3 regions of the Bacillus sp. ISL-46 genome follow, and region 3 is predicted to be linked to each of the others. Evidence: a T-box and tRNA genes for the amino acid it is inferred to sense, from the RefSeq annotation. Region 3 holds a T-box; the other regions hold tRNA genes.
The links. The T-box of region 3 lies ahead of argS (arginine--tRNA ligase). A T-box ahead of a tRNA ligase gene usually reads a tRNA of that ligase, here a tRNA-Arg.

Region 1: it has a tRNA-Arg gene. The T-box ahead of argS (arginine--tRNA ligase) is inferred to sense a tRNA for this amino acid. The anticodon was not compared.
Region 2: it has a tRNA-Arg gene. The T-box ahead of argS (arginine--tRNA ligase) is inferred to sense a tRNA for this amino acid. The anticodon was not compared.

What each region holds. Positions count from the first base shown of each region.
Region 1 covers NZ_JAGGQR010000015.1:215,226-218,509, reverse strand. Annotated here, with positions in the region: gene rph (ribonuclease PH) at 1-484, shown strand, start outside; gene J7E67_RS10755 (XTP/dITP diphosphatase) at 485-1,093, shown strand; gene J7E67_RS10750 (metallophosphoesterase) at 1,093-1,608, shown strand; tRNA gene J7E67_RS10745 (tRNA-Arg) at 1,719-1,792, shown strand; gene J7E67_RS10740 (tetratricopeptide repeat protein) at 2,075-3,124, shown strand; gene tig (trigger factor) at 3,283-3,284, shown strand, end outside.
Region 2 covers NZ_JAGGQR010000026.1:23,049-26,332, reverse strand. Annotated here, with positions in the region: gene mutS (DNA mismatch repair protein MutS) at 1-796, opposite strand, end outside; gene J7E67_RS14615 (YwaF family protein) at 1,027-1,770, shown strand; tRNA gene J7E67_RS14610 (tRNA-Arg) at 1,835-1,908, shown strand; gene J7E67_RS14605 (hypothetical protein) at 2,012-2,224, opposite strand; gene J7E67_RS14600 (ArsR/SmtB family transcription factor) at 3,171-3,284, opposite strand, start outside.
Region 3 covers NZ_JAGGQR010000025.1:24,410-27,693, reverse strand. Annotated here, with positions in the region: gene J7E67_RS14350 (TetR/AcrR family transcriptional regulator) at 113-685, shown strand; gene J7E67_RS14345 (hypothetical protein) at 759-1,034, opposite strand; gene J7E67_RS14340 (alpha/beta-type small acid-soluble spore protein) at 1,220-1,474, opposite strand; T-box leader at 1,580-1,791, shown strand; gene argS (arginine--tRNA ligase) at 1,843-3,284, shown strand, end outside.

The DNA of each region.
Region 1 (3,284 bases), on a different contig from region 3:
GCGTGCCCTTAGAGCAGTTGTCGATTTAGGGGCGTTAGGTGAAAAAACCGTTTGGATCGATTGTGACGTGATCCAAGCGGATGGCGGGACACGAACAGCCTCGATCACCGGTGCATTTGTGGCGATGACCCTCGCTTTAAATTCTTTAGCAGAGAAAAAGTCGTTTGCAAGGTTTCCGATTACGGATTATTTAGCTGCAACAAGTGTGGGGATTTTACAAAATAACCAAACTGCTCTTGACTTAAATTATGCCGAGGATTCTAAGGCACAGGTCGATATGAATGTAGTCATGACTGGAAATGGCGAATTTGTTGAACTGCAGGGAACGGGCGAGGAATCAACATTCTCCTACGAGCAGCTTCAAGGTCTGCTTAGTGCTGCTCAAACTGGGCTTATGGAACTATTTGAACAACAAAAAGCGGTACTCGGTGAAGAGATTACCCGAAAAATAGAATCACGAAGACAAAACAAGGGGCGACTGTGAATGAAAGAAGTTATTATTGCGACGAAAAATCCCGGAAAGGCGAGGGAATTTGAGCATATCTTTGCGTCAAGAGGGATCGAAGTCCGAACCTTGCTTGATTTTCCTGAAATACCCGACGTAGACGAAACGGGCTCGACGTTTGAAGAAAATGCGATCTTGAAGGCGGAGGCTGTCTCCCAAGCACTTGGGAAAATGGTGATTGGCGACGATTCTGGCTTGATGGTGGACGCGCTTGAAGGAAGACCAGGAATCTATTCAGCACGCTATGCTGGGGAACCAAAAAATGACCAAAACAATACAGATAAAGTCCTGTCAGAATTAAAAGGACTTCCAGATGAAAAGCGATCCGCACGATTCTACTGTGCTTTAGCTGTCGCCGTTCCAGGTCAAGAAACCATAACGGTGTCAGGTACCTGTGAAGGTCGTATTCTTGAAGAACAAAGAGGTACCAATGGATTTGGCTATGATCCTGTTTTTTATGTACCTGAGAAAAGTCTAGCCATGGCCGAATTATCATCGGATGAAAAAAATAAAATCAGCCACCGTGCGAATGCATTGAAGAAGCTCGATGTGGTCTTGGATTCTATTTTAGAAAGAGCGGAAAAGTAATGAGCAAGATTTTAGTGGTTAGTGATAGCCATGGGTTGACGAAAGAACTCAATGTTTTAAGAGAAAGGCATTCTGAAGATGTTGATTTAATGATTCATTGTGGCGATTCGGAATTGATGCCTGATGATCAAGCGATTTCTGGTTATATAACGGTAAGGGGAAATTGTGATTTCGGCAGCGGATATCCGTTGGAGACGATGGCTGAGGCGGTGGGGAAGAAATTCTTCATTACCCATGGGCATCTTTATTCAGTAAAATCTTCTTTGATGAATATTAAATATAAAGCACAGGAAGTAAACGCCGATATCGTCTGTTTTGGCCACTCGCATGTCCTTGGTGCGGAAGTGATAGATGGTACCTTATTTTTAAATCCAGGCAGCATTCGCTTGCCGAGGGAACGCTTAGAAAAAACCTATGTTATTCTTGATTTGCAGGATGAGAAAGTTAAAATGTCAGTGTTTGAAGCGGATGGACGGGAAATTTCAGAGCTTGCCCGTGAATTTGCCCTTCGATAAATGCGAGGGAGATTTCCTCTCCCTTTTATTTTTTAAAAAAAATAATAGAAAGTCTGTTGACTTTTTGATATTACGGTAATATAATAAATCTTGTCTTAAACAACTTATATGTCCCAGTAGCTCAGCTGGATAGAGCAACGCCCTTCTAAGGCGTGGGTCGGGAGTTCGAATCTCTCCTGGGACGCTATACTACATGGTAGAAAAAAACTCACTTTTATAAGTGAGTTTTTTTCTGTTTATTAGTTGTCAAAACAATATTTATAGTTCTATATGACTGTAAAGGTGATGCAGCGAAGGTTACGGTCATATAAAGAGGTTCTATGTGACCGTAAAGGTGATGAGACCAAGTTTAAGGTCACGTATAATCAAATTCAACGAATAGAAATCAGTCACCATTGCTGGTGAGTTTTTTTTGCCTTCTATTTATGCTAAACTATGTTCCAAGACTATCATAAGGACGGATTTTATGAAAAAACGGGAACCTGTGAAAAGAATAGATAATGTGATCTTTTTTCCCGGACTTGAAAAAAGATTAACTGACAAAGGTCTGGAAAACCTTGAAAAGAAAAAATTCAACGAAGCGATAAACCTTTTGGAAGAAGCCAGAGAACATGATCCTGACAATGACGAAATATTGATTGGTTTGGTTCTGGCTTATTTTGAAGCATCTTCTTTTCAAAAAGCAAAAGCACTTGCCAAAGAAATGCTTCATAAAGGAATTGGGGACTATTTGCAAATGGTCGATCTCTATTTGACGGTCCTGATCCAGCTTCATGAATACCAGGAAATTGTAGCAACAATTGAAGTCTTATTAGAAGAAAAAGAGATTCCGCCTGAAAAACATGACCACTTTTTAACCATCCTGCAATTCAGCAGGAGAATGGCAGAAAACCGTCAACCAGACCCAGACCCAGACACAGAATCAAATACATATGACATCACCCCTGAGGAAACAAACGTTCATGAACTAAACCTTTTTTCGATTGATAATCTAAACGAACAAATGCTCCTCGTTTCGAGCTTGGCTGAGAAAAACATTCGCCCCTACCTTCCTGAGATTGCCGAATATTTAGCAGCAGAAGCAGGTCATCCATTCCTTAAAACAATCCTGTTATCTTTTTTAAAAGAACAGGAAATTGATACAGAATTATCTGTCATGAAATTTGAGATGGAGAAAAAAGTTATTCCCACACATCTTCCAGAAGTTAGGGAAGAACCAAGATTGAAAGAGGTAAAGGCTTTATTAGAGGCTCGATTGGAAAGTGAAGACCCCGTTCTTTTTGAAAACAGCTTCAGAATGGCAGAACGAAATTTTTTTATTAGCTATCCTTTCGAATTGCAGCCGAAAAGCACTGCTGCTTGGGCTGCAGCCTTTCACCACTTGGCCGAATATTACCTAGGTATGGACATAAAGATACATCACTTGTCCGGAGAATATGAAGTTCCAGTGGAGGAAATAGAAGAAGCTATCGCGATGATTGAGGTAATTGAGAAAATTTCTTATCCTAATATATAAGCTTCGCTGTTGAAAGAAAATAAACCTATGTTATAATGTAGTGGTTGCATTGTGTAAAAAACACATTTAAAAGAAGGATAATAGCTTGATGGACAAGTTATTTCCAAACTCAAATTCGTTACGAATGATATGAGAATAGATTGTTGGAGGGAAAAGGTAT
Region 2 (3,284 bases), on a different contig from region 3:
GTTCAAGATTGCGCTTTGAATAGTAATCAATTTTCATAAATTGATGGATTTGATAGGTAGTGACTGGCTGAAGATGGTCCAAACTTCTTTTTTGTGACCGGTATAAATAGTTAAAAAGTCTTGCGATGGATTGCTTTAATTTTTCTTGATTCAAATCTTGAAGTAAATGCGAATAATTGATATCTATTGAACTATTATCTTCAAATGAAATCGCTAGTACATCGCGTTCTCGTAGCTTCTTCTGTAGCTCTCCGTCAAAACTGCTAGAGACAACGACTTCCTTTGCACTTAAAACAGCTAACTCATTTAAGACATCGTCAAAATTATTCGATAATAACGTAACCCGGCTTTCACCGGTTGAGATATCATTGTAGGCAAAACCATAGGTTTGGTCATCAAAGCTTGTGATCGAGGCAATATAGTTATTCTCTTTATCATTTAACCCCTTGCCCTCCATCACTGTTCCCGGTGTGATCAATTGGACAACTTCCCTTTTCACCATCCCTTTGGTCAGTTTCGGGTCTTCCACTTGCTCACAAATGGCCACTTTGTAGCCTTTTGAAATGAGTTGTTCAATATAGTTCGGTGCCGCATGGTAGGGAACGCCGCACATCGGAATTCGGTCATCCGTGCCACCTTGTCTGCTCGTTAAAGTTATTTCTAATTCTTGCGAAGCTTTAATCGCATCGTCAAAAAACATTTCATAAAAATCGCCTAAACGAAAAAATAAAAAGGCATCTTGGTAATCTGCCTTAACTGTTAAGTATTGCTGTATCATCGGCGTATATGCAGCCATAATGACCTCCACTAAATAAAGACTTTCGATTTTCTTCGACAAATTATTATACCATAATTCGAGAAGACTTTATTAGGAAGAAAAAACCTAATCATAATCAAAAAGGAAATAATTAAAATTTCTTAAGAGGAGTAAAAGCAAATCCCATCGAATATAATTATTAAGGTAAAACTAGCATTAATTTACAATTGATAATTGTTTTGATTATTGTCTACAGGGGTGGTGGTAAGATGGATGGAGTTTTTGGCCGCAGTAACAAAAACTTTGATTTTGAGATGTTTTCTGCAAGTCACTTTGTTATTATCTCTATCTTACTCTTAGTTTCAGTCTGCCTATTCATGTTTAGAGATAAATTGAAGGCTAATGAATGGAGACGAACTGAAATCGGGGTCGCTATTTCACTAATCATCATGGAAACGACTTATCATACCTGGATGCTTTTAAATGGAAGTTGGGATGTCAGTCACGCCATCCCATTAGAATTGTGCAGTATTAGTCTGATATTAACCGTCATTTTATTGTTAACTAAGAAAAAAATAATCTATGAGATTTTATTATTCACTGCATTATTAGGCGCATCTCAGGCGTTATTAACACCATCATTAAATTATGATTTCCCGCATTTTCGATTTTTCCATTTCTTTTATACACATTTGATGGAGATCTGGGTGCCACTTTATTTTACATGGGCAAAGGGATACCGACCGACGATTTGGTCTGTATTAAAATTATGTATCTTTTTGAATGTGTTAATGCCGATTATTATGTTGATCAATAAACTGGTAGACGGAAATTATATGTTCTTAAGTCATAAACCTGACAGTGCGAGTTTATTAGATGTTTTAGGACCTTATCCATGGTACATTTTATCGCTTGAAGGACTATTAATTGGGCTTAGTCTAATCGTCTGGTTGATCTTCCGTGAAAAGACTGCGAAAAAAAACGAAGTGGCCAGAGACCTGCCAATTCAATAATCTCAACTTTTTATTGACCTTTTAGAATTAACAAATTATAATAAATAACGTTCCTATTTTATTTGTCTCAGTAGCTCAGTAGGATAGAGCAACAGTTTCCTAAACTGTAGGTCGGAGGTTCGAATCCTCTCTGGGACATCTTTTTAAGAAACGCTGTGTTATCGTATTTGTTTCCGTTCAATCATACGGGACAATCACGTGACATTGCGTTTTTTTTTTCGTTAGCTGTAGGACGTGGTTTTTATGACTGTAGGACAGAGTTTTGTAACTGTAGGACACCTCGATATTGTTCAAACTCAACACCGTCCATTAGGTCAATTTCTCTAATGCCAGCTTCACTTAAACGTGCTTCATATGCTTCGAGCTCTTCTTGTCTTTTTTTTGATTGATAAGCATAAACGGCAAGAATAGATAAGAGAAAGATAGCTAGTAATAAGAATACGTCTTCAAACACAATAATTCTTCTCCTTTTGAATAAAAGTTAAATCAGTCATTTAACAAGCTCCTCTCAAGGGCGAGTGATAAGCCTTTCTATTAGTCTCATTTTACCATCCTCCTTACCAAATTGTGGAGTTAAATAAATTACATTAATATGTAAAAAGGACCGCACAGCTGCATTAACAGTTTACAACGAATAACTCAATTATCTACTTTTATTAGCGTATTCATCGGTTCACCTCATACGTAAAATAACGATTTTATTATGGTTATGTTTAACGTATAATCGTTAATCGTCATGTCGTAATACTAAACCTCGCTAACGCTCAGTTGAATCCTGCTTATGCAGTCTTCTATTAGAACATAATCTATATAATCTTTAGATGTTACTGAAGCTGATAAGCTTTGGTTACATCACCGAGCCGATAGGCGAAGGTTATTACGTCATATACTTTCTCTTAAGACCTATACGCCTCTAACCCTTGATACGAATGGGTTTTCAGACGATTTTAGCACGGCCTACTTGCTAAATTTATTAGTCATAGTTACCACCCTAAATTGAACCGATTAATATCATCTTTTGTAATGCGTCAAGGCTTCGGATTCCACGTCATAGGCTTCCATCATCAGGCACATGGTAATAAAATATAACCCTCTTTCGTCATCCAGTGCCCCATTAAGTTACTGATCCATCATATATACGTTCCTATTCTTAACTACATATTCTAAAGTAAAAAAAATGACCGCCATTTTTGACGATCATAGTTTATTAAAGTAAAGCCAGTTACTTTAAGTACACTTCTTCACAAACTTGTCTTTTTCCAGTTCTCTTATTAAAGGAATGTTGCCCCGTTAGTCACATAACATAGAAAAGCCACCAATTGGCAGCTAGATCTGTAAAGAAAGAACAAAAAAATAGAAAGAACACTGAAATCTTAACCTTAATAGAGATCAGTTTCTTTCTATATTTCCTTCCCAATCATTTCTTTAATTCGCTGAAAAGCTTCTTCATTTCTTTTATAATAGGTAAATTTGCCATGGCGTTCTGTTTTTACAAGTCCAGCTCGATGTAGAAT
Region 3 (3,284 bases):
CTATTTATGAGGGAACTCGGCTTTACTTTTGACCTATTTGGAAACTAAACCTATCTTATGTTATATTTAAACAAATGACTGAAAAACTGAAATGGTCAGTAGGGGTGTGGACATGGCAACAGATAGAAGAAAGATGATTGTAGAAGCGGCAACCAAGTCTTTTTCATTATTTGGCTATAAAGCAACAACAATGGATCAAGTCGCAAAACTGGCCAATGTTGGCAAAGGGACGATTTATACTTTTTTTAAAAACAAAGAAGAATTATTCGAAGAGATTATTTCCACTTTGGTCAAAGAAATGATTGCTGAGGCAGAATCCGTCATCGAACCAGAGTTACCCTTCACAGAAAACGTGCATCGGGCACTTTATCGTTTATTAGAGTTTCGCGCTCAGCACCAACTGATGATTAAATTGGTCCAAGAGGAAGCGGAAATGGGGACTCTAGCGGTTTCGGAAATGCTGCAGCATGTTGAGGATGAAATCATTGCCTATTTAAAGCAGAAAATTGACACGGCTATCACGAAAGGGGCAATCCCACCGAACGACACCGAAATTACCAGCTTTCTTCTTTTAAAAATGTATATTGCCCTAGTTTCAGACTGGGAAAGAAATCATCAGCCGCTGAGCTCGGAACAAATCGCGGAAATCATGAAAGTATTTTTAGTAAAAGGTTTGTCCACATAAAAAAAGACTTGTGTGTACCTCTATACAAGTCTTTTAGCTAGTTGGTGCGACACTAAGTGGCGCTACCGATTTCTTATTTTAAAAGATAAATATTTTTTGAAGCAGTGGCAATTTTTGGCCTATTCTTATTACGGCTGCCAGTGAGTTCTTCCATTAAACTTAAAAATGTTCCAAAAAGGTAATTGACCACAGAACCGGCAAGTATTCCAAATCCTAGTGCAGTTAAGAAATAAGTATTACTGTAACCGTTTACAAATTGACCTAACAAAATAAGAATGAGCCCTAGGCCGCTTCCAAAGATTGCTGTTTTCTTAAATGTGAAGATACTCTTTAAGTGTTTTTCCTGCATCACCATCAACTCCTTGTAAGAATATTCTATCAATTGTCACAAAATTGTCAAACTTTTTTTAAAAATTTTGCTCTGTTAAACTTGGCTGTTGATTTTTGCACCAATCAACTTTGCTATAAAATCAACAATGACCTTTAACACAGCCAAAAATTAAAAGGGGACCTAACAAATTTAGGCCCCGGGCGTTACTTTTTCTTCGCTAAGTTTTCTTGTGCCATTTTGACCAACTCACGGACCATGCTGCCACCCAGCCTGCCGCCAACCTTACCGGCCTGTTCAGACGTGAGCTGACCATTATAGCCCTTCATTAATGGAACACCCACTTCTTCTGCTGCTTCAAATTTCGCATCCTCAGGGTTCCCGGTATTCGCGACCTTCGCTTTCAACGCATCTAAGCCATTGCGCGCCTCGGGGACAAGGATTTTATTTCTTCTTCTCACCATAAAAATCCCTCCTTTAGTTGTAGGATTACCTGAATGTAAAAAATAATCAAAATCACTGGAAAAATCCATTTTAATCCAGTATAATACGGATAATAAATTCGGATAAAATCAATGATAAAGAGAGTAGTTATCTATGATGTACCAGCGATTCAGGGGTGGTGGGAGCCTGAAACAGAACAGATAATGAAGCGCACTTTTGAGATGTGTACCTGAACTCGAGTAGGGTATGCCGGAGGATCCTCCGTTACAAAGGAAAGCTGGTTCTTTTGAACAATTAGAGTGGTACCGCGGGATTATGAACTCTCGTCTCTTTTAGTAGAGACGGGAGTTTTTTGTTTTTTAAAAGATAAATGGAGGTCTTAAAGATGAATTTTAAGCAGGAGCTTGCAGCCATTTTACATGAAGTGCTTGACCATGAGATTTCACAAACAGAACTGGAACTGATGATTGAAAAACCTAAGAACCAAGAGCTCGGTGATTTAGCCTTTCCCTGTTTTACACTAGCGAAGGTGAAAAGAAAATCCCCCAATCTAATTGCAGAGGAATTAAGTAAGAAGATTAACTCTCCCATTTTTGAAAAAGTAGAAGTGGTGGGAGCCTATCTTAATCTCTTTCTAAACAAAAAGACGGCTTCTGAAAAAGTAGTGAATGATATCATCTCAGCAAAAGGGAAGTATGGTGCGCTTACGTTTGGGAACGGAGGTGCTGTCACCATCGACATGTCCTCCCCTAATATTGCTAAACCCTTTTCAATGGGACATTTGCGTTCAACCGTGATTGGCAATTCGCTCGCATTAATTGTCGAGAAATGTGGTTACAAGCCCATTAAAATCAATCATCTTGGTGACTGGGGGACACAGTTCGGGAAGCTGATCACTGCCTATCAGTTATGGGGAAATGCCGAAAAGGTCAAACAGAATCCGATTAAAGAGCTATTAACCCTGTATATAAAATTTCATGAAGAAGCGGAGACGAATCCAAGCCTTGAAGACCAAGGGCGCAGCTGGTTTAAAAGACTAGAAGATGGAGACGAACAAGCATTAAAACTCTGGAAATGGTTTCGTGATGAGTCATTAAAAGAGTTTTCGCGAATATACCAGTTAATGAATGTCGAATTTGACTCTTATGCCGGCGAAGCCTTTTATAATGACAAAATGGAGCGTGTCGTCAAGCTTCTTGAAGAAAAACAGCTATTGGTCGAATCCGAACAGGCACAGGTGGTCGAGCTCACCGAAGAACAGCTGCCGCCATGCCTGATCAAAAAATCTGATGGGGCAACGCTGTATGCGACCCGAGATTTAGCGGCGGCTCTTTATCGCCAGGAGGAATACCAATTTGTCCAATCCTTATATGTGGTTGGCCATGAACAAAGCCTCCATTTCAAACAGTTAATGGCTGTGTTAGCAAAGATGGGCTACGATTGGTCGAAACAAATGCATCATATTCCATTCGGGTTGATGCTAAAAGATGGAAAGAAAATGTCCACGCGAAAAGGCAAGGTAGTTTTATTAGAAGAGGTCTTAAATGAATCAATTGCGATGGCTAGGCATAATATTGAAGTGAAAAATCCAAATCTCACAAACAAAGAGGATGTGGCTAAACAGGTCGGTGTTGGAGCAGTAATTTTCCATGACTTAAAGAACAATCGAATGAATGATATTGAATTTTCGTTAGAAGAGATGCTCCGCTTCGAAGGAGAGACAGGTCCATATGTTCAATATACCTATGCTCGTGCCTGTTCTATTTTACGAAAAGCGGATGTAAATGCGGAGTTAGGGGCTTTAACCTACGAAAATACTTGGGAGAA